One region of the Sphingomonas sp. Xoc002 genome, then DNA from elsewhere that is predicted to be linked to it. Evidence: predicted binding sites of a transcription regulator. Region 1 holds the regulator's gene; each other region holds the start of a gene.
The links. Region 1 encodes LexA, which represses DNA repair genes until DNA is damaged. Its sites were predicted from a motif close to GTTCCNCNCTTGTTCT; they were not measured.

Region 1 (8,022 bases):
TGATGCTGGGGGCCGGGATTGCGGCGTGGTTCGTGCTGCCCGATCCGCGCGCCTGGGCGGCGGTGATGCTCGCCGCCGGGGGCGCCGGGCTGGGGGCGGCGACCCTGTCCGATGGCGGACGGGTGATGCGGGCGATCGGTCTGGGCGCGATGCTGGTGGTGGCGGGTGTGCTGCTGGCCTGGGCGCGTGCCGAGTCGGTCCGGGCGCCGGTTCTGGCGCGGCCGGTGATGGCGGACATGATCGCCGAGGTGGAGACGGCGGAGCCCTTGGCGGCGCGGCAGATCGTCCGGCTGATGCTGCGACCGGTTCGGGCGCGGGACGGACGCGATCGGGTTTTGCGTCTGCCGCCGCGCATCCGGATATCATTGCCGCAGGAGGATGCGCCGGTGAGATTGGGGCCGGGTGCACGGGTCCGCTTGCGGGCGCGGCTGATGCCGCCGGCGGGACCGGTCGCGCCCGGAGGCTATGACTTCGCGCGCGCGGCGTGGTTTCAGGGGATCGGTGCCACGGGGCGCGGCTTCGCGCCGGTACAGCTACTGCACCGGACCGATCAAGGTCCCGGGTTGCGCCAGCGGCTGTCGCAGCGGATCACGGGCCAGCTTCCGGGCAGCGCGGGCGGCATTGCGGCGGCGCTGGCCACGGGCGATGTCGGCGCGATCGCGCAGGACGATGCGGAGGCGATGCGGCGGGCGGGTCTGGCGCATTTGCTGTCGGTCAGCGGCCTTCACATCACGGCGGTCGTCGGGATCGTCATGGTGCTGACGATCAGGCTGCTGGCACTTTGGCCCTGGCTGGCGCTGTGGGTTCGACTGCCGTTGGTCGGTGCAGCGGCCGGAGCCGTTGCCGCCGTTGGATATACGTGGCTGACCGGAGCGGAGGTTCCGACGATACGCTCCTGTGTTGCGGCGATGCTGGTGCTGGCGGCACTGGCCATGGGCCGGGAAGCGATGACCCTGCGCCTCGTCGCGGCTGGGGCGCTGATCGTGCTCATCTTCCGGCCCGAGGCATTGGTGGGGGCCAGTTTCCAGCTCTCCTTCGCGGCAATCACCGCCATTGTCGCGCTTCATGAGCATCCGGCGGTTCGCCACTGGCTGGGGCCGCATCCCGACTGGCCCTGGGCGGCGTTGCGGCATCTGGGCGCGTTGCTGCTGACCGGCCTGGTGGTCGAGGCGGCATTGATGCCGATCGCCGTCTATCATTTCCATAAGGCGGGGCTTTACGGCGCACTGGCCAATATCGTCGCGATCCCCTGGACGACCTTCATCGCCATGCCGCTGGAGATGATGGCATTGCTGCTGGAGCCCATGGGGCTGGGCGGCCCATTCTGGTGGTTGTTGGGACAGGCCCTGGGCCTGTTGCTGAAGCTGGCGCATGCGGTGTCCGCCATGCCGGGATCGGTGGTCGCCTTGCCCGTGGCGTCGGGATGGGCGTTCGGGCTGGCCGTCGCGGGGGGATTGTGGATCGCGCTTTGGCGGACCCGGTGGCGATGGCTCGGGACGCCCATGTTGATCGCCGGTATATGGGTCATGCTTGCGGCGCCTGCACCGGACCTTATCGTCACCGGCGACGGTCGACATGCCGGGATCGGTACGGGGCATGGCATGGCGCTGCTCCGTGACCGGGCGGGGGATTATATGCGGACCACCCTGTCCGAGCTCAGCGGCACCGATGCCGAGCCGCTGGCGCTGGCCGATCAACCGGCGGCGCGTTGCGGGCGGGACATGTGCGTGACCGTTTTGGAGAAGGGCGGGCGGCGGTGGCGGATCGCGGCGACGCGCAGCGGTTATCCGGTGCCATGGACGCCGTTGGTGGCGCTCTGCGGTCGGGTGGACATCATGATCGCCGACCGTCGGCTGCCCGATGCTTGTCATCCCCGCTGGTTAAAACTGGACAGCGCTGTTTTGAAGCGGACCGGCGGCGTCTCCATCCGGCTCGATCCACCCATGGTGCAGACGGTGCGCCAACCCGGCGATCGCCATCCGTGGTCGGTGACGGGGCAGAGGGGAGGGCGATAGGCCCCCTATCGACCAAGGGCGGTGTATTCGACAGCCCCAAATCGAGACTGCGAGCAAAGCCATCCAAAGCCGGATCAGGACCTTCTAAGATGGCTTTGCTCCGCCCTCACTCGTAGCGGCGCAGGATGCCCGACAGCTTGCCCTGTACCCGCACCTGCGCGGGCGCATAACGCTGTGGATCATAGGCGCGGTTGGCGGGGTCGAGGCGGACCATCGAACCCTCACGCCGGAAATATTTCAGCGTCGCCTCGCTATCGTCGATCAGCGCGACCACAATCTGTCCGTCGCGCGCCACATCGGTACGGCGGATCAGCGCATAGTCGCCGTCGAGGATACCTGCCTCGACCATCGAATCGCCCGATACTTCCAACGCATAATGTTCGCCCGAGCCGAGCAATGCGGCTGGCACGGCCAGCGTCGAACTGCCCTCGAACGCCTCGATCGGCAAACCGGCGGCGATCCGGCCATGGAGCGGGATTTCGACCACGTCATTGGCAGGCTCGACCGCCGGACGTCGGGCGGGCGCACGGACGTTGCCGGATGCGGGTTCGGCCACCACGGCCTTTTCCGGCCGGTCGGGCATCCGCAACACTTCCAGCGCGCGGGCGCGATTGGGCAGGCGACGGATGAAGTGGCGTTCCTCCAGCGCGGAGATCAGGCGGTGGACGCCCGACTTGGACTTGAGGTCCAACGCCTCCTTCATCTCCTCGAAGGACGGCGAGACGCCGGTTTCCTTCAAACGGTCGTTGATGAAGCAGACAAGCTCATGCTGCTTTGCGGTGAGCATCGCGATCCTCCGTCCAGAACAGACGTGGAACTTATATGGAACGTTTTGGCTTGCGTCAAGCGAGCATCAGGATTTCCGCCGAGTCGCCCATGGCGGCGGCGGGGGCATGCGGCGGGCGGACGATCAGGCACGTCGATCGCGCCAGGGTCAGCAGCATCGAACTATCTTGGATGGCCGCCGCATGGACCCGCCCGTCGATCATCGCGGCACGCAGATAGTCGATGCGCGGGCCGTTGGCGGGCAGATCCTCGCCCAGCACGGCGGGGATGGGCTTGGGCAGAGGATCGGCAGCGCCCGCCAGATGTGCGATCAGCGGCCGCACGAACAGCGTTGCGGTGACGAAGGCCGAAACGGGATTGCCGGGCAGGCTGAGCACCACCGTCTCGCCGAGCCGTCCCGCCATCATCGGCTTGCCGGGGCGAAGCGCGATACGCCAGAAATCGACGCTCCCCCCCGCCGCCTTGAGCGCGGGCTGGACCAGATCATGATCGCCGACCGAGGCGCCGCCGGTCGTGACCAGCAGATCGGCCTCGACCGACGCAAAGGCGTCGCGGAGCTTGCCGAGATCATCGGGCAGGATGCCAAGATCGATGATCTCGACCGGCAGATCGGCCAGCATCGCCGCCAGCATGACGCCGTTCGATTCGGGCAGGGCGACGGGATCGGTGCTACCGGGCGGGACCAGTTCGTCGCCGGTCGCGGCGATCGCGATACGAACGGCCGGTCGGACGGGCAGGACGGCGTGACCGCCGGTCGCCGCCACCGCGATGCGCGCGGGGGTCAGCCTTTGCCCGGCAGCGATCAGCGTTGCACCTTCGGAAAAGTCCAGCCCGCGCCGCCGGACATTGCGGCCCCGATGGGCGGGGCCTTCGCCTGCCAGCGTCAGGACCGCGCCGTCGCGCGCCGCTTCCTCCTGGATCAGGACGGTGTCGGTCCCTTCCGGAAGCACCGCACCGGTAAAGATGCGCGTCGCCTGTCCTCGCTCGACCGAACCGGTAAAGGGTCGCCCCGCCGCGCTTTCGCCGATGACGGTCCATGGCCCCGGCATATCCTGAAAGCGGATCGCATAGCCGTCCATTGCCGACAGGTCGTACGCGGGCTGGGTCCGCCGTGCGGTGACGTCACGCGCGACCCAGCGTCCGGCAGCTTGGCGCAACGGCAGTTCGACGATGGAGCGTTCGCTGGCCAGGGCGAGCAATCGGGCCTGGGCTTCGGGGACGGGGAGAAGAATGACGGTCGCTCCTTTTGGCCCAAGGACGCTTTTCCGCAGCGTCCGTTCCCCGCGATCGGAGGCGTCAGGCGTGCCAGTCGCCCGACTTGCCGCCGGTCTTGGCGATCAGGCGAATATCGCCGATCGTCATGCGCTTATCGAGGGCCTTTGCCATATCGTACACGGTCAACAGCGTCACCGACACGGCGGTCAGGGCCTCCATCTCGACACCGGTCTGGCCCGCCATGGCGGCAGTGGCGGTGGCGGTCACGCCGTCCTCGTCCAGCGTCAGATCGATCTCCACCTTGCTCAGTGGCAGGGAATGACAGAGCGGAATGAGGTCGCTGGTCTTCTTGGCGGCCATGATGCCCGCAACCCGCGCGACCGCCAGCACATCGCCCTTCTGGACGCTGCCCGCGTGGATCGCGGCGGCGGCGTCTCGCGTCATGGTGATGCGACCTTGCGCCACCGCCTGTCGTGCCGTGACGGCCTTGGCCCCGACATCGACCATGCGCGCCGAGCCTTCTTCGTCGAGATGGGTGAGGCCGGTCATCCGATCAGCGCGCGGGTCGCCGCCTCGACGTCATGCTGGCGCATCAGCGCTTCGCCGACCAGGAAGCAATGAATGCCGTGCGCAGCCATCGCGTCCAGATCCTCGCGGCTGGTCAGCCCGCTTTCGGCGACGAAAGTGCTGCCCGCAGGGGCATGCGCGACCAGTTCATAGGTCCGCTGAAAATCGACGGTGAAGTCCCGGAGATCACGGTTGTTCACCCCGATCAGCCGCGACTTCAACCGCGCGGCGCGCTCCATCTCGGCGGCGTCGTGCACCTCGACCAGCGCGTCCATGCCGCACTCGATCGCAGCGGCCTCGATCTCCTGCATCTGGGTGTCGTCCAGGGCTGCGACGATGATCAGGATCGCGTCGGCCCCCAGTGCGCGCGATTCGTGCACCTGCCAAGGGTCGACCATGAAGTCCTTGCGCAGCACCGGGAGCGATACTGCCGCGCGCGCCTGTTCCAAGAACACGTCCGCCCCCTGGAACCACCGCTCGTCGGTCAGCACCGACAGGCAGGCCGCGCCGCCCGCTTCATAGGCGCGGGCATGGGCGGGAGGATCGAAATCGGCGCGGATCAGGCCCTTGGAGGGGCTGGCCTTCTTGACTTCGGCGATCAGCGCATGGCCGGTCTTGGCATCGAGCGCGGCACGGAACCCGCGCGGTGCGGAGACGGTGGCGATTTTGGCGTCCAGATCGGCATGCGACATGGTCGCCTTGCGCGCGGCGACATCGGCGCGCTTGGTTTCCAGGATGCGGTCGAGCATCGTCATCGGTAAGCAATCCATCGATCGAGAAGCGCCGCGGCCGCGCCGGTGTCGATGGCGCGGGCGGCGGCGACCGCGCCTTGCGCCAGGTCGGTGCTATGCCCGGCGACCAGCAGCGCGGCGGCGGCATTGAGGAGAACCGCGTCGCGATACGCGCCCGGCTCCCCGGCGAGAAGACGGCGAAGCGCCTCGGCATTGTGCCGCGCGTCGCCGCCACGAATGGCGGTAATGGGATGGCGGGGGAGGCCCGCATCCTCCGGAGTAATGGTTGCGGGGGCGGTGATGTCGCCGACCGAGACCGCGATGCTGGGACCCGCACCGGACAGTTCGTCCAGCCCTTCCTCGCCCGACACGACCAGCGCCGCCTCGGCGCCCAGCTGCTCCAGCGCCTCGGCATAGACGGTCGCATAGTCGGGACGCGCGATGCCGATCAGCTGCCGCCCGACATGCGCGGGATTGGCGAGCGGACCCATCAGGTTGAAGATCGTCCGCCGCCCGATCCTGCGCCGGATCGGGGTAATCCGCGCCATCGCGGGATGGTGGTTGGCGGCGAACAGGAAGGCGATACCGATATCGTTGAGGCTCGACTGCGCCACCGCCCCCGCGCGCTCCATGTCGAGGCCCAGCACTTCCAGCGTGTCCGCCGCGCCCGCCTTGGACGAAGCGGCGCGGTTGCCGTGCTTAGCGACCGGCACGCCCAGTGCGGCGACGACCAGCGAGACGGCGGTCGAGACGTTCAGGGTATGATGCCCGTCGCCTCCGGTGCCGCACACGTCGATCGTGCCCTTGGGTGCTTCGATAGGGATGACGCGCTGACGCATGGCGCGCGCGGCCTCGGCGATCTCGATCGAGGTTTCGCCCCGCTCCGTCAGGCCGACCAGGAAGGCCGCAATCGCCTCATCCTCGGCCCGGCCGTCCAATATGTCGGCAAAGGCGGCGGCCGCCGTCTCTCGCGACAAAGGACTGACGGTATCGGGGAGCAGCGCGACGGTCGTCACGCGGCACTCTCCACCGGCGGGCGCAGCCGCTCGGGCAGTTCGTGCGCCACGCCCGCTTCGCGCAGGAAGTTGGCGAGCATCGCATGACCATATTCGGTGGCGATGCTTTCGGGGTGGAACTGGACGCCGTGAATGGGCAGCGTGGCGTGGCGAAAGCCCATCACGGTGCCATCCTCGGCGCGCGCATTGACGACCAGGCTGTCGGGCACGTCGTTGACGATCAGCGAATGATAGCGCGTCGCGGTGAAGGGCGAGGGCAGCCCCCGGAACAGTCCGGTGCCGTCATGCAGCACCGGCGAGGTCTTGCCATGCATCAGGCCGCCACGCTCGACCAAGCCACCGAAATGCTGGCCGATCGCCTGATGGCCCAGGCACACGCCCAGCAGCGGCCGACCCGCATCGGCGGCGGCGGCGACCAGCTCCAGGCTGACGCCCGCCTCGGTCGGCGTGCACGGGCCGGGGGAGATGAGAAAGGCTTGCGCCCCCGACGAGAGCGCTTGGCCCGCCGAGATCGCGTCGTTGCGGACCACCTCTACCTCGCTGCCCAATTCCTGAAGATAATGGACGAGGTTCCAGGTGAAGCTGTCGTAATTGTCGACGACCAGGATCATGGCACCGCCATAGCCGATCGCGCGGGCGGTGCAACGCCCCGTTCACATCGGTCTCGCGGGGCAGGGTATCGTCGTGACGGTGGCGCGATGACGGATCATGCGACATAGCGCCGCAATTCCGCCGGAAATCGGCCCCTACCGGGCTTCGTTCAGCATGGAGCCATGAAGGGCGTCCGACGTTGTCAGACCATAAGGAGTTTTCGTCACCATGGTTCGAGCTGCCCTGATTGCCGCCCTGTTGCTGACCCCGGCCACGGCTTTCGCCCAGCAAGCGGCGACTTCGGACCAGGCGCAGGCCAGCACCGGCCAGCCGCCCAAGCGGGTGCGCAACGTCACGCTGACCGGCGACCAGAAGTGCCCCGAGAGCACGGCGGAGGAGGTCGTGGTCTGCGGCCGTGACGACGAACCCTATCGTATTCCCAAGGCCCTGCGCGACGACAAGCCGATCCCGGCGCAGAACCAGAGCTGGGTCAACCGCGCCGCTACCATGGACCAGGTCGGTCGCGTGGCGGGCGGTATTCCGGACACCTGCTCGCCGGTGGGCACGGGTGGGCAGAGCGGATGCAGCATCCTGTGGAACCAGCAATATCAGGCCGATCGCCGTGCGCGTCGGGCCGAGGCGACGCCGCCTGCGGCTGATGGCGAATGATGTCTGGGGCAGGATGACGTCAGATTGATCCACCCCTCCTCTTCAAGGGGAGGGGCACGATCGAGGGCGACCCAATGTCATCCCGATCCAGCGTAGGGATCGCCTGACCCAATTCTGTTCCCCGGCGAAGGCCGGGGCCCAGTAGCAATGATGTTCGTGTCAGGCTTTATCGGTTGGGGAACGGCCTCCCACGCAACGTCATGCATACTCTCAACCAAGTGGAAACTCGGCCCCGGCCTTCGCCGGGGAACAGCGCCCTCACCGATCCGACTATACTTACTGCCCGAAGCCGCCTTCACCGGCCCGCGCCACCGCATCGCGGGCGGCGGCGAGCATCGCGCCCGCCTTGGCCTCGCATTCGCGCTGCTCATAGGCCGGGTCGCTGTCGGCAACGATACCCGCGCCCGCCTGGACGTGGATGGTGCCGTCCTT
Region 2 (8,022 bases), 170 kb from region 1:
TCCAGCGGACCGGCGTCAATACCGAGGCGAAGCGGATGCTGCTGGGCCATGCCTTCGAGGCGATGGCGTGCCAGGCGATTCAGATTCGCACCGACGCGCTCAACGCGCGCAGCCAGCGGGCGATCGAGCGGCTGGGTGCGAAAAAGGATGGCGTGCTGCGCGGGCATCAGGTGATGGCCGATGGCCGCATCCGCGACAGCGTCGTCTATTCGATCATCGACCGCGAATGGCCGGGCGTCCGCGCCAATCTCGACTATCTGCTGGGGAAGCACGCATGAGCGGTATCGCGGATTTTACCGTCAAGGCGGCGGATGGCTCGGTCGTGGACATGGCGCGCTATGCGGGGCGCGTGCTGCTGATCGTCAACACCGCGTCCAAATGCGGCTTCACCCCGCAATATGAGGGACTGGAGGCGCTGCACCGTCGTTTCGAGGGGCAGGGCCTGACCGTGCTGGGTTTTCCCTGTAACCAGTTCGGTGCACAGGAGCCGGGCGATGCGGCGGAAATCGCGAGCTTCTGCTCGCTGACCTATGATGTCGGCTTCCCCGTCATGGCGAAGATCGACGTCAATGGCGACGACGCCGATCCGCTGTTCCAGTGGTTGAAGACGGAAGCTCCGGGCGTGCTGGGGACGAAGGCGATCAAGTGGAACTTCACCAAGTTTCTCGTCGGCCGGGATGGGCAGGTGCTCGGGCGGTATGCGCCGACGACCAAGCCCGAGGATATGGTCAAGGATATCGAGGGGTTGCTTTAGCCTCTATCTCCGTTCAGCCGAGCGATGTCGAAGGCCACGCAACACCTTCAAATGGAAAACGCGCTCGCGCCTTTCTTATGATCCAGCGCCGAGGCGATGGCGGTGATCCCGCCGAACAGGAAGCTCAGCCCCAGGATGTAACCCGGCAGCGTCATCGCGCTCCACGGCAGCGTCGCCAGTACGAACAGCGCCAGCAGAATGTTCAGCACCCCCAGCGCGATCATCCACCCGCGCCGCCGCCGCATCCGCGCGCCCAGCCCGATCTCCAGCGCGCCGCGCAAGCCCAGCCACACCGCCACGAGCAGCGTGATCGAGATCGCACCCGTCGCGGGCTCGAACGCCATGATCAGTCCGATGATCAGCGTTACGAGGCCGAACCCGATCGCATAGCCGCGTCCCTCATGCCCCTTGCCGAAAATGCCTGCGCCGATCGACACCAGACCCGATGCGATCAGGAACGCCCCGATCACCAGCGTCGCGGCCAAGGTCGCCGGAACGGGAAACAGGAACGCGGCCAGCCCGAGCAGCGCCGACACGATGCCATAGGCCAAAATCCAACCCCAACCCGCGCCGGGCCGCAAGGAGGTGGCAAAGGATCGGTCGGTATCGGTCATCTTCATTCGCCCTGATCTGGATAAGTCCTTCTGTTGCCGTAACGGATCGGCTTGAGCAGTGTTCCGGCGGCCGGGTTCCGCACTGGTCGAATCACGCTCGGTCGGGTAGGGATGGGCAATGCATTCCGGATATGTGCCGCTTCGCATCTTTTCCTCGTTCACGATGCTCGACGGCGCGATCGATCCCAAGGCGATTGCGGCGCAGGCCAAGGCGAATGCCTTTCCCGCCGCCGGGTTGACGGATCGCAACGGTCTTTATGCCGCGATGGCCTTTTCGGACGCCGCGAAGAAGACAGGCGTGCAGCCGGTCATCGGCACGATGCTGGGCATCGCGCGTCCGGACATGCCCGACAATGTCGGCGCGGTGGTCGACTGGATCGCGCTCTATGCGCAGGACGTGACCGGTTATGACAATCTGTGCGCGCTGGTGTCGGCGGCGCATCTGGATCGCCCGATCGAACTCGCCGCGCATGTCGGCTTCGACACGCTGGAGACGTTCAGCAAGGGCCTGATCGCACTGACTGCCGGTGGCGAGGGCGGTATCGCCCGCCTGTTCGCCGAGGGGCAGCCGGATCGGGCGAAAGCCTATGCCGACCGGCTTCAGGCGATCTTCGGCGACCGGCTCTATGTCGAACTCGCCCGCCGCGACGATCCCATCGAGATGGCGGCCGAACAGGACCTGATCGACCTGGCATATGATCGCAACCTGCCCCTGGTCGCGACCAACCCCTGCTGTTTCACCGATAGCGGTTTCCGGGACGCGCATGACGCCATGCTGTGCATCGCCAATTCGACCTATGTCGAAATGGACGATCGCCCCAAAAGCTGTCCCGAGGCGTGGCTCAAGCCCGCCGAGATGATGAAGCAGCTGTTCGCCGATCTGCCCGAAGCGATCGAAAACACATTGGTCGTCGCCCAGCGTTGCGCGGTGATGGCGCCGTGGCGCAAGCCCATCCTCCCCAGCCTCGCGGGCGACCGCGAGGGCGAGGCGGCAATGCTCCGCCGCGACGCGACCGCCGGTCTGAACGCCCGGCTCGACCGCATCGCCGAACTGGAGGGCGAGGGCGAACCCGGCTGGCGCGAGGCCTATCACGAACGCCTGACGTTCGAGGTCGACATCATCATCCAGATGGGCTTTCCCGGCTACTTCCTGATCGTCGCCGACTTCATCAAATGGGCCAAGGATCACGACATTCCCGTCGGTCCGGGTCGTGGTTCGGGTGCAGGTTCGGTCGTCGCCTGGGCGCTGACCATCACCGATCTCGATCCCCTGAAGCTGGGCCTGCTGTTCGAGCGCTTCCTCAACCCGGAACGCGTGTCGATGCCCGACTTCGACATCGACTTTTGCGAAACCCGGCGTGGCGAGGTCATCCGCTACGTGCAGGAGAAATACGGCCGAGATCAGGTCGCGCAGATCATCACCTTCGGTAAGCTGAAGGCGCGCGCCGTGCTCAAGGACACCGGCCGCGTGCTCCAGATGAGCTATGGCCAGGTCGACCGCCTTGCCAAGCTGGTACCCAACCACCCGACCGACCCCTGGGACCTGAAGCGCGCGCTGAACGGCGTGCCGGAGTTGGCGAAGGAGTACGCCAACGACAACCAGGTCCGCCGCCTGCTCGACCTCGCCACCAAGCTGGAGGGCCTGCCGCGCCACAGCTCGACCCACGCCGCCGGCGTGGTGATCGGCGACCGTCCGCTGGCGCAGCTGGTGCCGCTCTATCGCGATCCGCGCTCGGACATGCCGGTCACGCAGTTCGACATGAAGTTCGTCGAGGGCGCTGGGCTGGTCAAGTTCGACTTCCTCGGCCTGAAGACCCTGTCCGTCCTGCAAAAGGCGGTGCAGCTGCTCGCCAAGCGCGGGGTCGAGGTCGATCTGGGCGCGCTCGCCTGGGACGATGAGGCGACCTATGGCCTGCTCCAGAAGGGCGACACGGTCGGCGTGTTCCAGCTGGAATCTGAGGGCATGCGGCGCACCCTGTCCGCCGTACGCCCGACCAATTTCGGCGATATCATCGCGCTCGTATCGCTCTATCGGCCGGGCCCGATGGACAATATCCCCAGCTTCGGTCGCCGCAAGCAGGGGACCGAGGAGATCATCTACCCGCATCCCCTGCTCGAACAGATACTGTCCGAGACCTATGGCATCTTCGTCTATCAGGAACAGGTGATGCAGGCCGCCCAGATCCTGGCGGGTTATTCGCTGGGCGGCGCCGATCTTCTCCGCCGCGCGATGGGCAAGAAGGTGAAGGCGGAGATGGACGCGCAGCGCGCCATCTTCGTCAAGGGATGCCAGGAGGTGAACGGCATCCCCGCGCAAAAGGCCAATGAGCTGTTCGACTTGATCGACAAGTTCGCAGGCTATGGCTTCAACAAGAGCCATGCGGCCGCCTATGCGCTGCTCGCCTATCAGACCGCATGGCTGAAGGCGCATCACCCGCATGAATTCTATGCCGCGTCGATGTGCTACGACATGGCGCTGACCGACAAGCTGGCCATCTTCGTCGATGATGCGCGGCGTCTGGGCGTGACGATGCTGCCGCCCTGCATCAACGCCAGCCAGGCCGAATTCGATGTCGAGGCGCATGAGGATGGCCTGGCCGTCCGCTACGCGCTGGGCGCGCTGAAGTCGGTGGGTGAGGGCGCGATGGAGAAGCTGGTCGTCGAGCGACAGGCGGGTGGTGCGTTCGACTCGCTCGATGCGCTGGCCAAGCGGGTCGATCCGCGATTGATGAACAAGCGCCAGCTGGAGACCCTGGCCTCGGCAGGGGCGTTCGACGGGATCGAGCCCAACCGGGCGGGTGTCCATGCGGTGGCCGAGACCGTGCTCGCCATCGCCGCGCGCACCCATGAGGGGCGGACGAGCGGGCAGGGCGGCCTGTTCGGCGAAACCGAGGTGGCGGGCGACGCGATCAAGCTGCCGACCGGCACCCGCTGGACCCTGTCGCAGCGGATGGAGCAGGAAAAGGAGGCGTTCGGCTTCTATTTCTCGGCGCATCCCGTCGATCGCCACGCGCATATCGCCAAGATGCACGGTGCGCGCACCTATACCTCGCTGACCGAGCTGATCATCCCCGATGACGGCGCGCGGATCGGCGCGACCATGGCGGCGCTGGTCGAGGATGCGCGCTGGCGGACCTCGGCACGCGGCAAGCGCTACATGATGGCGCAACTATCGGATGCGACCGGGCAGTTCCTGGCGACCTGTTTCGACGATTCGGTGGCGGCCGATCTGGAAAAGGCGGCGAAGGAGGGACATTGCGCGCTCATCACCGTCGAGCTGGATCGCCGACCGGGCGAGGAAGCGCCGCGCGTCAGCATCAAGCGCGTCCAGCTGTTCGACGGCTTGGCCAGCACCGCCAAGTTCGTGGTGGAAGTGACGGTGACCGACAAGGTGGCGTTCAAGGCGCTGCATGCGATGTTGGACCCGCTGCGCAACGGCCGGGGCGAAGTACGCGCGCGGATCGAGGGGCAGGACGGCGATACCTTGCTGACGCTCGGCCGTAATTTCCTGCTCGACGCCGAACTGGCCAGCCATATCGAGGATCTGCCCGGGGTGAAGGCGGTGGCGATGAAGTCGTCCGAGGCGCGGTTGGCCTTAGTGGGGTAGGCGCGCGCGCATCAGCCGATGCGCGGCGAACCCCGTGCCTCGTGCGAAAGCGGGTGATGGTCCTCTATCATGGCGAAGGTCTTCCAACATTTTGACGAAGGCCGGGGTCGAGCTTGACAAGCGTCGGCAGCTTGCACCGATCGCGTCGTAGCTGGACCCCGGCCTTTGCCGGGGTGGGCGGCCCGTGTGGACGATGGGAATTGGGCCTTCGCGATAGCTCTGGACCCGAGCCCAGATGATCTCAGCCGCCGACTTCGCGGCGATCCTGCTCCTCCTCGCCAGCCTCACCGTGATTGCCGTAGCCGCCGCCGGAGGTATCGGCTTCGTCCTCGTTGGGCAGGTTTTCCGGGCCGGTCTGTTCGGGATCGGTCATCATGGCATCTCTCCTTCCATCGCATAACGCCTTGGAGAGGCTGGGCGATCCTCAGAATAGCTCACCCTGCGGGCCTCTGGGCGGACGGAACAGGCTGGTATCGAGCCGGGGCCGATCCAGGTTTAACCCATGCAGCCGACAGGCACGGTGAAAGCGGACCCGAAGCAACTCCGCCCATGGCCCTTGCCCCTTCATCCGGGTGAAGAAATCGGGATCGTTGTCCCGCCCGCCCCGCAGGGACCGGATGATCGCCATGACCTTGCCCGCGCGCTCGGGATAGTGGGTGTCGAGCCAGGCGCGGAACAGCGGGGCGACCTCATGCGGCAGGCGTATGGGGATGAAGAAGGCGTGCCGGGCACCCGCCTGCGCCGCGCGGGCGACCAGATGTTCGATCTCATGATCGGTGATCGCGGGAATGACGGGCGCGATCGAGACATAGGTGGGGATACCTACCGCCGCCATCTTCGCCACGGCTGCCAGCCGTCGCTCGGGCGTCGGCGCGCGAGGCTCCACCGTCCGCGCGACCTTGGCGTCGAGCGAGGTGACCGAGACGCAGACGGTTGCCAGCCCCTTCGCTGCCATCGGGGCCAGGATATCGATGTCGCGCACCACGCGGTCGGACTTGGTCGTGATCGCCACCGGATGATCCGTCTCCGCGAGTACCTCCAGGATCGATCGGGTGATCCGCCATTCGCCCTCGATCGGCTGATAGGGGTCGGTGTTGGTGCCCAGAGCGATCGGCGCGACGCGGTAGCCGGGCTTGGCCAGCTCGGCGCGAAGCAAGGCGGCGGCATCGGGCTTGGCAAATAACCGACTTTCGAAATCCAGCCCCGGTGACAGGTCGTGATAGGCGTGCGTCGGCCGGGCAAAGCAATAGATGCAGCCATGCTCGCACCCCGCGTAAGCGTTGATCGACTGGCTGAACGGCACGTCGGGCGAGGTGTTGCGGGTCAGGATCGTCCGTGGCGTCAGGACCGTGACGCTGGTTCGCAGCGGCGGCGGCACGCCGTCGACCAGCAACTGCGCGTCGAGCCAGTCGCCGTCCATCTCGCGCTCCGGCAGGGCGAAGCGTCGGCTCGTCGCGTTATTGGTGGCTCCTCGGGACGCGATCTTCGACATGGCTGGAATAGAACATAAATGGAACAAATGAGCAAGCATAGGACACTTGCTACGCCGCAGCCATTCGATCATGATCGGAACGTATTAAGAACGGAGGGTCGAATGGCGCGTCTGGAATATCTCGAATTGCCGGTCGGCGATCGGGCGGCGGCGAAGCTTTTTTATGCAGAGGCGTTTGGCTGGACCTTCACCGACTTCGGGCCGGATTATGCCGCGACGATGAGCGGTGATACCGATGTCGGGCTCGATGCCGCATCGGACAAGGTGAAGGCCCCGCTGCCGGTCATCCGTGTCGACGATCTTGAGGCGACGCTTTCCGCCGTGGAGGCGGCGGGCGGGTCGATCGTCGTGCCGATCTTCGCTTTTCCCGGCGGGCGGCGCTTTCACTTCCGCGATGTCGACGGGCATGAATTGGCGGCGATGCAGGCGGACTGATCAGCGCTCCAGCAGGCGGGGCATCAGCTCGACGAAGTTGCAGGGACGGTGGCGGCTGTCGAGCTGGTCGCGCAAGATGCCGTTCCAGGCATCCTTGACCGCACCCGTCGAGCCGGGGAGCGCGAAGATATAGGTGCCGCGCGCCACACAGGCGCAGGCGCGGGACTGGATGGTCGAGGTGCCGATGGTCTGATAGCTCAGCCAGCGGAAGAGTTCGCCAAAGCCGGGGATCATCTTGGTCGCGACGCGTTCGACGGCTTCGGGCGTGACGTCGCGGCCGGTGACGCCGGTGCCGCCGGTGGTCAGCACGCAGTCGATGCTGGCGTCGTCGATCCAGCGGTTGAGTTGGGCGACGATCTGGTCCGCATCGTCGCGCAGGATGGTGCGATCGGCCAGTTCATGACCCGCGTCTGCAAGCAGGCCGACCAGCGTGTCGCCGGACCTGTCCTCGGCCAGCGCGCGGGTGTCGGAGACGGTCAGCACCGCGATGCGGACGGGAGTGAAGCTGCGGGTCGGGTCGATAGGCATGGCGGAGTGAACGTCTCGGCGCGGATTTTGGGGGCGGCTTGGTTGGCAGGGCGTGGCCTTCGACTTCGTTCAGCCCGAGCGAAGTCGAAGGCCAAGGGAGTCCCCGGCCTCGATCAGTTCGCCTGAGGCATCGTCGTATTCGACTGCGGGCTGACCGTCGCATTCAGTGCGAGGGTCGTCTTGGGCGTTACGCTCGCCTGTGCGACGTTCGGGCGTTGCAGGCGGATCGCCGAAGCACCCGGCAAGCCCGGGAAGCGCGGCCACAGCCCTTGCGCCAATGCCGCGCGGCTGGGCGACTTCGGCTTGCCGGTCTGGCCCTCGTACATCCAGTAATTGCGCAGGACCATGGTGACGTATCCGCGCGTCTCCCAATAGGGAATGCTCTCGATATAGAGCAGCGGATCGCCATTGTCGTGGACCAAGCTGTTCCACTCGCCGACCGGCTTCGGCCCGGCATTATAGGCCGCGATCACCTTGGGCAGCAGGCCCCCGGTCACGCCGGTCATGTCGCGCAGGCGTTCCAGATGCCGCTGGCCGATATCCATATTGGTCGACGGCTTGGTCAGCGCGCTGCGGTCGATCGACACGCCAC
Region 3 (8,022 bases), 1.9 Mb from region 1:
GGTCGTTCCGGCTCAGCCGCCGCTCGCGATAGCGCGCATTGTCGACATAATAACGGTCGGCATAATAGCCGCCATAAGCGGGATCAGGCCGGTTATAGTCATAGGCATAACGTGGGCCGCCGCCGAAGCCGCCATAGCCATTGTCATAGGTGGAACAACCGGAAACCAGCGTCGCGGCCCCGATCAGGCCGAGTGTCCATGCACGCATTACATCCTCCCTCATGGGTGATGCGGGGGAATCGCTTTGCGGGGCCAAAGGTTGCGATATGTTAAGGGGTTTTGCCGGGATTTCGGGTGTGGGTTTGCAGGTGGGGGCGTGCCCTCCGACTTCGCTCGGTGCGAACGGGGAAGCACCCGGGCCATATCCAACCTCCGTTCAGCCTGAGCGAAGTCGAAGGCCAAGGGATACCCTATCAACGCAGGGAGGTGGCAAGCCTATTCTCCAAGCCAAGCGACGTCTCGACCGAAGCTCGCTAACGACCCGTCATACTATTCCGGCGAAGGCCGGGATCCAGTTGGGTGGCCGCCGCAGGTGACCCCGACCGTTCCGCAACTGGACCCCGGCCTTCGCCGGGGTGGCAGAAAGGAGAGAAGGCCTTCCCTTCGGCTCGGTCACGTTCGCCTCAGGCGGACGACCGCCTTCACTATGACGCGGCCTGCACACGCTTCCTGGTACAGGCCGCACCATCTTCAATGCAGGGGCCTATAAAAACCCGCACACCCCCGTCCCGGAGAGGACTTACTCCGCCGCCTGCGCCTGCCCCTTGTCGAGCAATGGCTTCAGATACTTGCCCGTAAAGCTCCGCGGTTCGGCGGCGACGACTTCCGGCGTTCCGACCGCAACGATCTCGCCGCCCTTCACACCGCCCTCGGGGCCCAGATCGACGATCCAGTCGGCGGTCTTGATGACATCGAGATTATGCTCGATCACCACCACCGTATTGCCCTGCTCGACCAGCGCGTGGAGCACTTCGAGCAGCTTGCGCACATCCTCGAAATGCAACCCGGTCGTCGGCTCGTCGAGGATGTAGAGCGTGTTGCCCGTCGCGCGGCGCGACAATTCCTTGGCCAGCTTCACCCGCTGCGCCTCGCCGCCCGACAGGGTCGTCGCCTGCTGGCCGACCTTGACGTAACCCAGCCCCACCTCGACCAGCATCGCCATCTTGTCGCGGATCGGCGGCACCGCCTGGAAGAACTCGGCGGCGTCCTCGACCGTCATGTCGAGCACATCGGCGATCGAGTGGCCCTTGAACTTCACCTCCAGCGTCTCGCGATTGTAGCGCGCCCCGTGGCACACGTCGCAGGTGACATAGACGTCGGGCAGGAAGTGCATCTCGATCTTGAGCACGCCGTCGCCCTGGCACGCCTCGCACCGCCCGCCCTTGACGTTGAAGCTGAACCGGCCGGGCTTGTAGCCGCGTGCCTGCGCCTCCGGCAGTCCGGCGAACCAGTCGCGGATCTGGGTGAAGGCACCGGTATAGGTCGCCGGGTTCGAACGCGGCGTGCGACCGATCGGCGACTGGTCGATGTCGATCACCTTGTCGAGATGGTCGAGCCCGGTGATCTTCTCATGCTTGCCCGCCAGGATGCGCGCACCGTTCAGCGACCGCGCGGCGGCGGCATAGAGCGTGTCGATGGTGAAGCTCGACTTGCCCGACCCCGACACGCCGGTGATGCAGGTGAAGGTGCCCAGCGGAATGCTTGCGGTCACGCCTTGCAGATTGTTGGCGGTCGCCTTGTGCACCGTCAACTTCTTGCCCGAACCCTTGCGGCGCTTGGCCGGGACCGCGACCTCGCGCGTGCCGTTCAGATAGTCGGCGGTGACGCTGGTCTTGGACTTGAGCAGTTGCTTCAGCGTCCCATGCGCGACGATCTGGCCGCCATGCACGCCCGCGCCCGGCCCCATGTCGATGACATAGTCGGCGGTGCGGATCGCATCCTCGTCATGCTCGACGACCAACACGGTGTTGCCCAGGTCGCGCAACCGGCGCAGCGTGGCGAGCAGCATGTCGTTGTCGCGCTGGTGAAGCCCGATCGACGGCTCGTCGAGCACGTACAACACACCCGACAGCCCCGAGCCGATCTGCGACGCCAGCCGGATGCGCTGGCTCTCACCGCCGGACAGCGTGCCGCTGGTCCGATCGAGATTCAGATAGTCGAGGCCGACATTGTTGAGGAAGCCCAGCCGCTCGACGATCTCCTTGAGGATCGGCTGGGCGATGGCGCGTTGCTGGTCGGTCAGATGTTCGGGCAGGCCGGTGAAGAAAGCCAGCGCATCGACCACCGACAGATGGGTGGCGTAGCTGATGTCCTGCATCGCGATCTTCACCGCCAGCGCCTCGGGCTTCAACCGCGCGCCGTGGCAGACTTCGCAGGGCTGCGACGATTGGTAATTGGCCAGTTCCTCGCGCATCCAGGCGCTCTCGGTCTGGAGCATCCGGCGGTTGAGATTGCCGATCACGCCCTCGAACGGCTTCTTCACGTCGTACGACTTCTTGCCGTCGACAAAGGTCAGCGTGACCGCCTTGCCCTTGGTGCCATGCAGGATCGCCTCGCGGACCTTGTCCTCCAGATCCTTCCACGGCGTCTCCAGCGAGAAACCGAACTCGCGCGCCAGGCTGCCGAGCACCTGCATATAATAGGGGCTGGGCGGGTTGGACTTGGCCCAGGGCACGACCGCGCCCTTCTTGATCGACAGCTCGTGATTGGGGACGACCAGGTCCTCGTCGAAGATCAGCTTCTCGCCCAGACCGTCGCAGGCCGGGCACGCGCCCTGCGGCGCGTTGAACGAGAACAGGCGCGGCTCGATCTCGGAAATGGTGAAGCCGCTGATCGGGCAGGCGAACTTTTCCGAAAACACGATGCGGCCATCGGGCGCGTTGTTGCCCAGCACGGCGGATTTGGGCGTCGCGGGCTCGACCGGATCGGCGGGGTCGACATAGGCCAGGCCGTCCGCCAGCTTCAGCGCGGTCTCGAAACTGTCGGCCAGGCGCGTGGCAATGTCCTCGCGTACGACCAGACGGTCGACGACCACCTCGATGTCGTGCTTGAACTTCTTGTCGAGCGCAGGGGCCTCATCGATTTCGTAGAGCTGGCCGTCGATGCGGACGCGGGTGAAGCCCGCCTTCTGCCACTCGGCCATTTCCTTGCGATACTCGCCCTTGCGACCGCGCACGACCGGGGCGAGCAGATAGAGGCGCGTCCCCTCGGGCAGGGTCATCACCCGGTCGACCATCTGGCTGACCGTCTGCGCCGCGATCGGCTCGCCGGTCGCCGGGCTATAGGGGATGCCGACGCGCGCCCAGAGCAGACGCATATAGTCGTAGATTTCGGTGACCGTCGCCACGGTCGAACGCGGATTGCGGCTGGTCGTCTTCTGCTCGATCGAGATGGCGGGCGACAGCCCCTCGATATGGTCGACGTCCGGCTTCTGCATCATCTCCAGAAACTGGCGCGCATAGGCCGACAGCGACTCGACGTAACGCCTCTGCCCCTCGGCATAGATGGTGTCGAACGCCAGCGAAGACTTGCCCGACCCCGACAGGCCGGTGATCACCGTCAGCGTGTCACGGGGAATGTCGATATCGACATCCTTGAGATTATGCTCGCGCGCGCCGCGGACGGAAATCTTGGTCAGCATGAGGCAGGTTCTACTTCTGTTCCGGGAGGAAGGCCAGAGGCGAGATAGGAAGTGGGGACGGCCGTTTCGAGAGGGGCGGGCTTGCGGGAACGCGGAAGTCCGGCGCATGATCCCTATCGATCGCCGTTCGAGGGGGAGTAGTTTCCAACGTGTCCAAGACCTTGCACCTGACCGCCCTGTTGCTGCTGGCCGCCAGCGCCGCCTCGCCCGCCTTCGCGCAAAAGGCCGAGAAGACCGAGACCAAGACGACCACCGAAACGAAGGACGACGACAGCAAGCGTCCGCCCCTGCCCGCCGACAAGACGATCAACCAATCGGCACGGATCGGCGGCCGGATCGTCAACTACAAGGCGACCATCGGCAAGATCGCGGTGCGCGACGACAAGGGCAAGGAGATCGGGCAGGTCGTCTATACCGCCTATACCGTGCCCGGCGGCGATGTGCGGCGGCCGGTGACCTTTGCATTCAACGGCGGGCCGGGCGCGGCCTCGGTCTATCTGAACCTGGGCGCAGTGGGCCCCAAGCGCGTGCCGTTCGGCGCGCAGGGCGATGCGCCCTCCGACGCGCCGGTGACGACCGACAATCCCAATAGCTGGCTGGACTTCACCGACCTGGTCTTCATCGATCCGATCGGCACCGGCTTCAGCCGCAGCCTGGTCGACGAGGCGGAGACCAAAAAGGCCTTCTTCGCCAACGACCCGGACATCAAATATCTGTCCAAGGTCGTCTATGACTGGCTGGTCAAGGAAGGCCGGTTGCGCTCGCCGAAGTACGTCATGGGCGAAAGCTATGGCGGCTATCGCGCCCCGCGCATCGCCTATGAACTTCAGTCGCAGATCGGCGTCGGGGTGAACGGGCTGATCATGGTGTCGCCCTATCTCGACCCCGCCTCGGGCGACGATGCCACCGCGCTGTCGCCCTTACCGTGGATGATCGACCTGCCCTCGATGGCCGCCGCCCAGTTGGAGCGGCAGGGCAAGCTGACGCCCGAAGCGATGGCCGGGGTCGAGGCCTATGCGCGCGGTGACTACCTGCGCGACCTGATGCGCGGGCGGTCGGATACGCAGGCCGTCGACCGGATGGTGACCCGCGTCACCGAGCTGACCGGGCTGGACCCGGCCCTGGTCCGCAAGCTGGGCGGGCGGATCGATACGCGGACGTACCTGCGCGAAATTCACCGCAACGATTCGACGATCGGCAGCATCTACGATTCGAACGTCACCGCCTTCGATCCCTTCCCCTGGTCGTCGCAGCAACGGTCCAACGACCCGCTGCTCGATTCGCTGATCGCGCCGACGACCAGCGCGATGGTCGATTTCGTGACGCGCGAAGTGGGCTGGAAGACCGACGCCCGCTATCATGCACTGTCCTATGAGGTGAACAGCGCCTGGGATCGCGGCAAGCCCGAGGATGCTCCCGTCACCGACCTGCGCAAGGCGATCGCCAACGATCCCAAGATGAAGGTGATGATCGTGCACGGTTGGGACGACCTGTCCTGCCCGTACTTCGCGTCGCGGCTGATCGTCGACCAGATGCCGAGTTATGGCGTGGCGCAGCGGGTGAAGCTGAACGTCTATCCGGGCGGACACATGTTCTACAGCCGCACCGACAGCGGCGCGGCGTTCCGGCGCGATGCAATGGCGATGTACGGGGGGTGATGGGATAGGCCTGACCTCTGTTCGCACGGGACGAAGTGTCGAGGGCGACGCCCCGTCTGGCGCCTCATGCCAACCCGCGCTAACACGCCAACCGTATACGAAACGGAGCGAGTGACATGGCAGGAATGATCGGCGGATCGACGGCAGAACGCGAACTGGCGAGCCTGTCGCCCTGGGCGAACCCCGCGCCGGTCATCACCGCACAGGAACGGGCGCAGCGGCTGACCCGCGCGCGCGAACTGATGGGCCAGATGGGCGCCGACGCACTGCTGATCGGTGCGGGGGCCAGCTTGCGCTATTTCACCGGCGTCGCCTGGGGCGCGACCGAGCGACTGGTGGCGATGCTGCTGCCGATATCAGGCGAGCCGATCTTCATCTGCCCCGGCTTCGAACTGGGCTCGTTCGAGGCCGGCCTGTCCATCCCCGCCACCGACATCCGCCTGTGGGAAGAGGATGAAAGCCCCTCCACGCTGGTCGCCGACGCGCTGAAGGCGGCGGGAGCCCAGACCTTGGCGATCGACCCCGCCATGGCCTTCCTGTTCGTCGAGCGGATCCGCGCCGCCGCGCCGGGCGTCGCCTTGGTCGATGGCGGGCCGGTCGTCGACGGTTGCCGCATGATCAAGTCGCCTGCCGAGATCGCGCTGATGCAACAGGCGATGGACATCACGCTGGAGGTGCATCGTCGCGCCGCACGCATCCTGCACGAAGGCATCCGCGCGTCGGAGGTCATCCGTTTCATCGACCAGGCGCACCGCGCGCTAGGTGCGTCGACCGGCAATTATTTTTGCGCGGTGCAATTCGGGCGCTCGACGGCCTTCCCGCATGGCCTGCCGCAGGACGATGTGCTGCGCGACGGTGACGTGGTGCTGGTCGACACCGGCACGCTGATCGACGGCTATCACAGCGACATCACCCGGACCTATGCGTTCGGCGAGGTCGGTGACGAGGTTCGCCGCATCTGGGACATCGAAAAGGAAGCGCAAGCCGCCGCCTTCGCCGCCGTCCGGCCCGGCGAGCCGTGCGAGGCGGTCGACTTTGCCGCGCGCGCCGTGCTGGAGCGGTCGGGCCTCGGCCCCGACTATCGCCTGCCCGGCCTGCCGCATCGCACCGGTCACGGTATCGGCCTGTCGATCCACGAACCCGCCTATCTGGTGCGCGGCGACAAGACCCCGCTGACGCCGGGCATGTGCTTCTCCAACGAGCCGATGATCGTCGTGCCCGACCGCTTCGGCGTGCGGCTGGAGGATCATTTCCACGTCACCGAGACAGGCGCCGCCTGGTTCACCCAGCCCCAGCCCGCGATCGACGATCTGGGCTGAAGGATCGCCCTTGATCCTATTCCTCCCCTTGCAGGGGAGGTGGCAGGCCGAAGGCCTGACGGAGGGGTGTCACCTTTTGCGAGGGTGGGATGCCCCTCAAACCGGGACACCCCTCCACCATGCTTCGCACGGTCCCCCTCCCCTTGCAGGGGAGGAATGCAGTCGATCCAGTCCTTCGCGGCTTCGCGTGAACGACGGCCTTATACTACCGTGAACCCTGCCCAGAACGGGTCCTCGCGGTCGATCCAGATCGTGTTGTAGCCGGTCGACACCGCCGAGCCCTGGATCGACGGCACGATCGCCGTCTGCCCGCCGAGTTCGGTCGCTTCCTCGACCCGACCGATGAAACGGCTGCGGATATAGCTTTCATGCACGAAGCGGTCGCCGACCTTGAGCCGCCCCTTCGCCGCCAGATGGGCCAGCCGCGCCGAGGTGCCGGTGCCGCAAGGGCTCCGGTCGATCGCCCGCTCGCCATAGAACACCGCGTTGCGGCCATCGGCATCCTCGGCCGAGGGCTTGTCGGCCCACAGCACATGGCTGACCCCCCGGATCGAGGGTTCGAGGGGGTGCACCGGCTCGAACTTCTCGCGCACCAGTTCGCGGATCGTGCGGCTGAGTTCGACCAGCTTCGACGCGCCCAGATCGTCCAGCCCGGTATAGGCCCCCTGCGGCTCGATGATCGCATAATAGTTGCCGCCATAGGCGACATCCAGCGTCAACGGACCGAAGCCCGGCACGTCGATTGCGATCCCCTCGGCCGCCAGATAGGCGGGGACGTTGCGGATACGAACGGCGGTGACCTTCGCGCCGGCCTTCTCATATTCGATATGGATGGTGCCTGCGGGCACCTCGACCTTCAGCTTGCCCGGCTCGCGCGGGGTGATCAGGCCGTTTTCCAGACCGAAGGTGATCATGCCGATCGTGCCATGCCCGCACATGGGCAGGCAGCCGCTCGTCTCGATGAACAGGATCGCGGCGTCGCTGTCCGGCTCGCACGGCGAATAGAGGAAGCCGCCCGACATCATGTCATGCCCGCGCGGCTCGAAACACAGGCCGGTGCGGATCCAGTCGAACCGCTCCAGAAAATCCAGCCGCCGCTCGGCCATGCTGGACCCGCGCAGGAGCGGCGCGCCGCCCGCCACCAGCCGGACGGGATTGCCCGCCGTATGGCCGTCGATGCAGAAGAAGGTATGGCGGATCGTGGGTGACGTCATCGGGATTCCCTTGCTGTAAAATCCGTATACGATATGACCAGGGTCATGCCCAAGCCGGAAAATCACGCGCAACCATCGGCCAACCCATCGGACCGCCGCAGCGCCATCGTCGTGGGTGGCGGCGTCATCGGCACCACCACCGCACTCGCACTGCAACGCACCGGCTGGACGGTGACGATGATCGAGGCGGA

Region 2: a site for LexA is predicted at 6,477-6,492, ahead of ACQR50_RS09885 (PA0069 family radical SAM protein). Genes of this name have one in related genera too.
Region 3: a site for LexA is predicted at 3,648-3,663, ahead of uvrA (excinuclease ABC subunit UvrA). Genes of this name have one in related genera too.

Annotation. Positions count from the first base shown of each region.
Region 1 is NZ_CP191175.1:2,395,091-2,403,112, reverse strand. Features, by position in the region: gene ACQR50_RS10860 (ComEC/Rec2 family competence protein) at 1-2,015, shown strand, start outside; gene lexA (transcriptional repressor LexA) at 2,122-2,802, opposite strand; gene ACQR50_RS10850 (molybdopterin molybdotransferase MoeA) at 2,858-4,000, opposite strand; gene moaC (cyclic pyranopterin monophosphate synthase MoaC) at 4,098-4,565, opposite strand; gene trpC (indole-3-glycerol phosphate synthase TrpC) at 4,562-5,338, opposite strand; gene trpD (anthranilate phosphoribosyltransferase) at 5,335-6,330, opposite strand; gene ACQR50_RS10830 (anthranilate synthase component II) at 6,327-6,941, opposite strand; gene ACQR50_RS10825 (hypothetical protein) at 7,150-7,590, shown strand; gene trpE (anthranilate synthase component I) at 7,867-8,022, opposite strand, start outside.
Region 2 is NZ_CP191175.1:2,222,090-2,230,111, reverse strand. Features, by position in the region: gene ACQR50_RS09910 (GNAT family N-acetyltransferase) at 1-278, shown strand, start outside; gene ACQR50_RS09905 (glutathione peroxidase) at 275-754, shown strand; gene ACQR50_RS09900 (HdeD family acid-resistance protein) at 802-1,374, opposite strand; gene dnaE (DNA polymerase III subunit alpha) at 1,487-4,975, shown strand; gene ACQR50_RS09890 (hypothetical protein) at 5,217-5,351, opposite strand; gene ACQR50_RS09885 (PA0069 family radical SAM protein) at 5,400-6,467, opposite strand; gene ACQR50_RS09880 (VOC family protein) at 6,570-6,902, shown strand; gene moaB (molybdenum cofactor biosynthesis protein B) at 6,903-7,430, opposite strand; gene ACQR50_RS09870 (lytic transglycosylase domain-containing protein) at 7,544-8,022, opposite strand, start outside.
Region 3 is NZ_CP191175.1:534,799-542,820, reverse strand. Features, by position in the region: gene ACQR50_RS02605 (glycine zipper 2TM domain-containing protein) at 1-208, opposite strand, end outside; gene uvrA (excinuclease ABC subunit UvrA) at 740-3,640, opposite strand; gene ACQR50_RS02595 (S10 family peptidase) at 3,790-5,298, shown strand; gene ACQR50_RS02590 (M24 family metallopeptidase) at 5,415-6,617, shown strand; gene ACQR50_RS02585 (4-hydroxyproline epimerase) at 6,818-7,831, opposite strand; gene ACQR50_RS02580 (NAD(P)/FAD-dependent oxidoreductase) at 7,877-8,022, shown strand, end outside.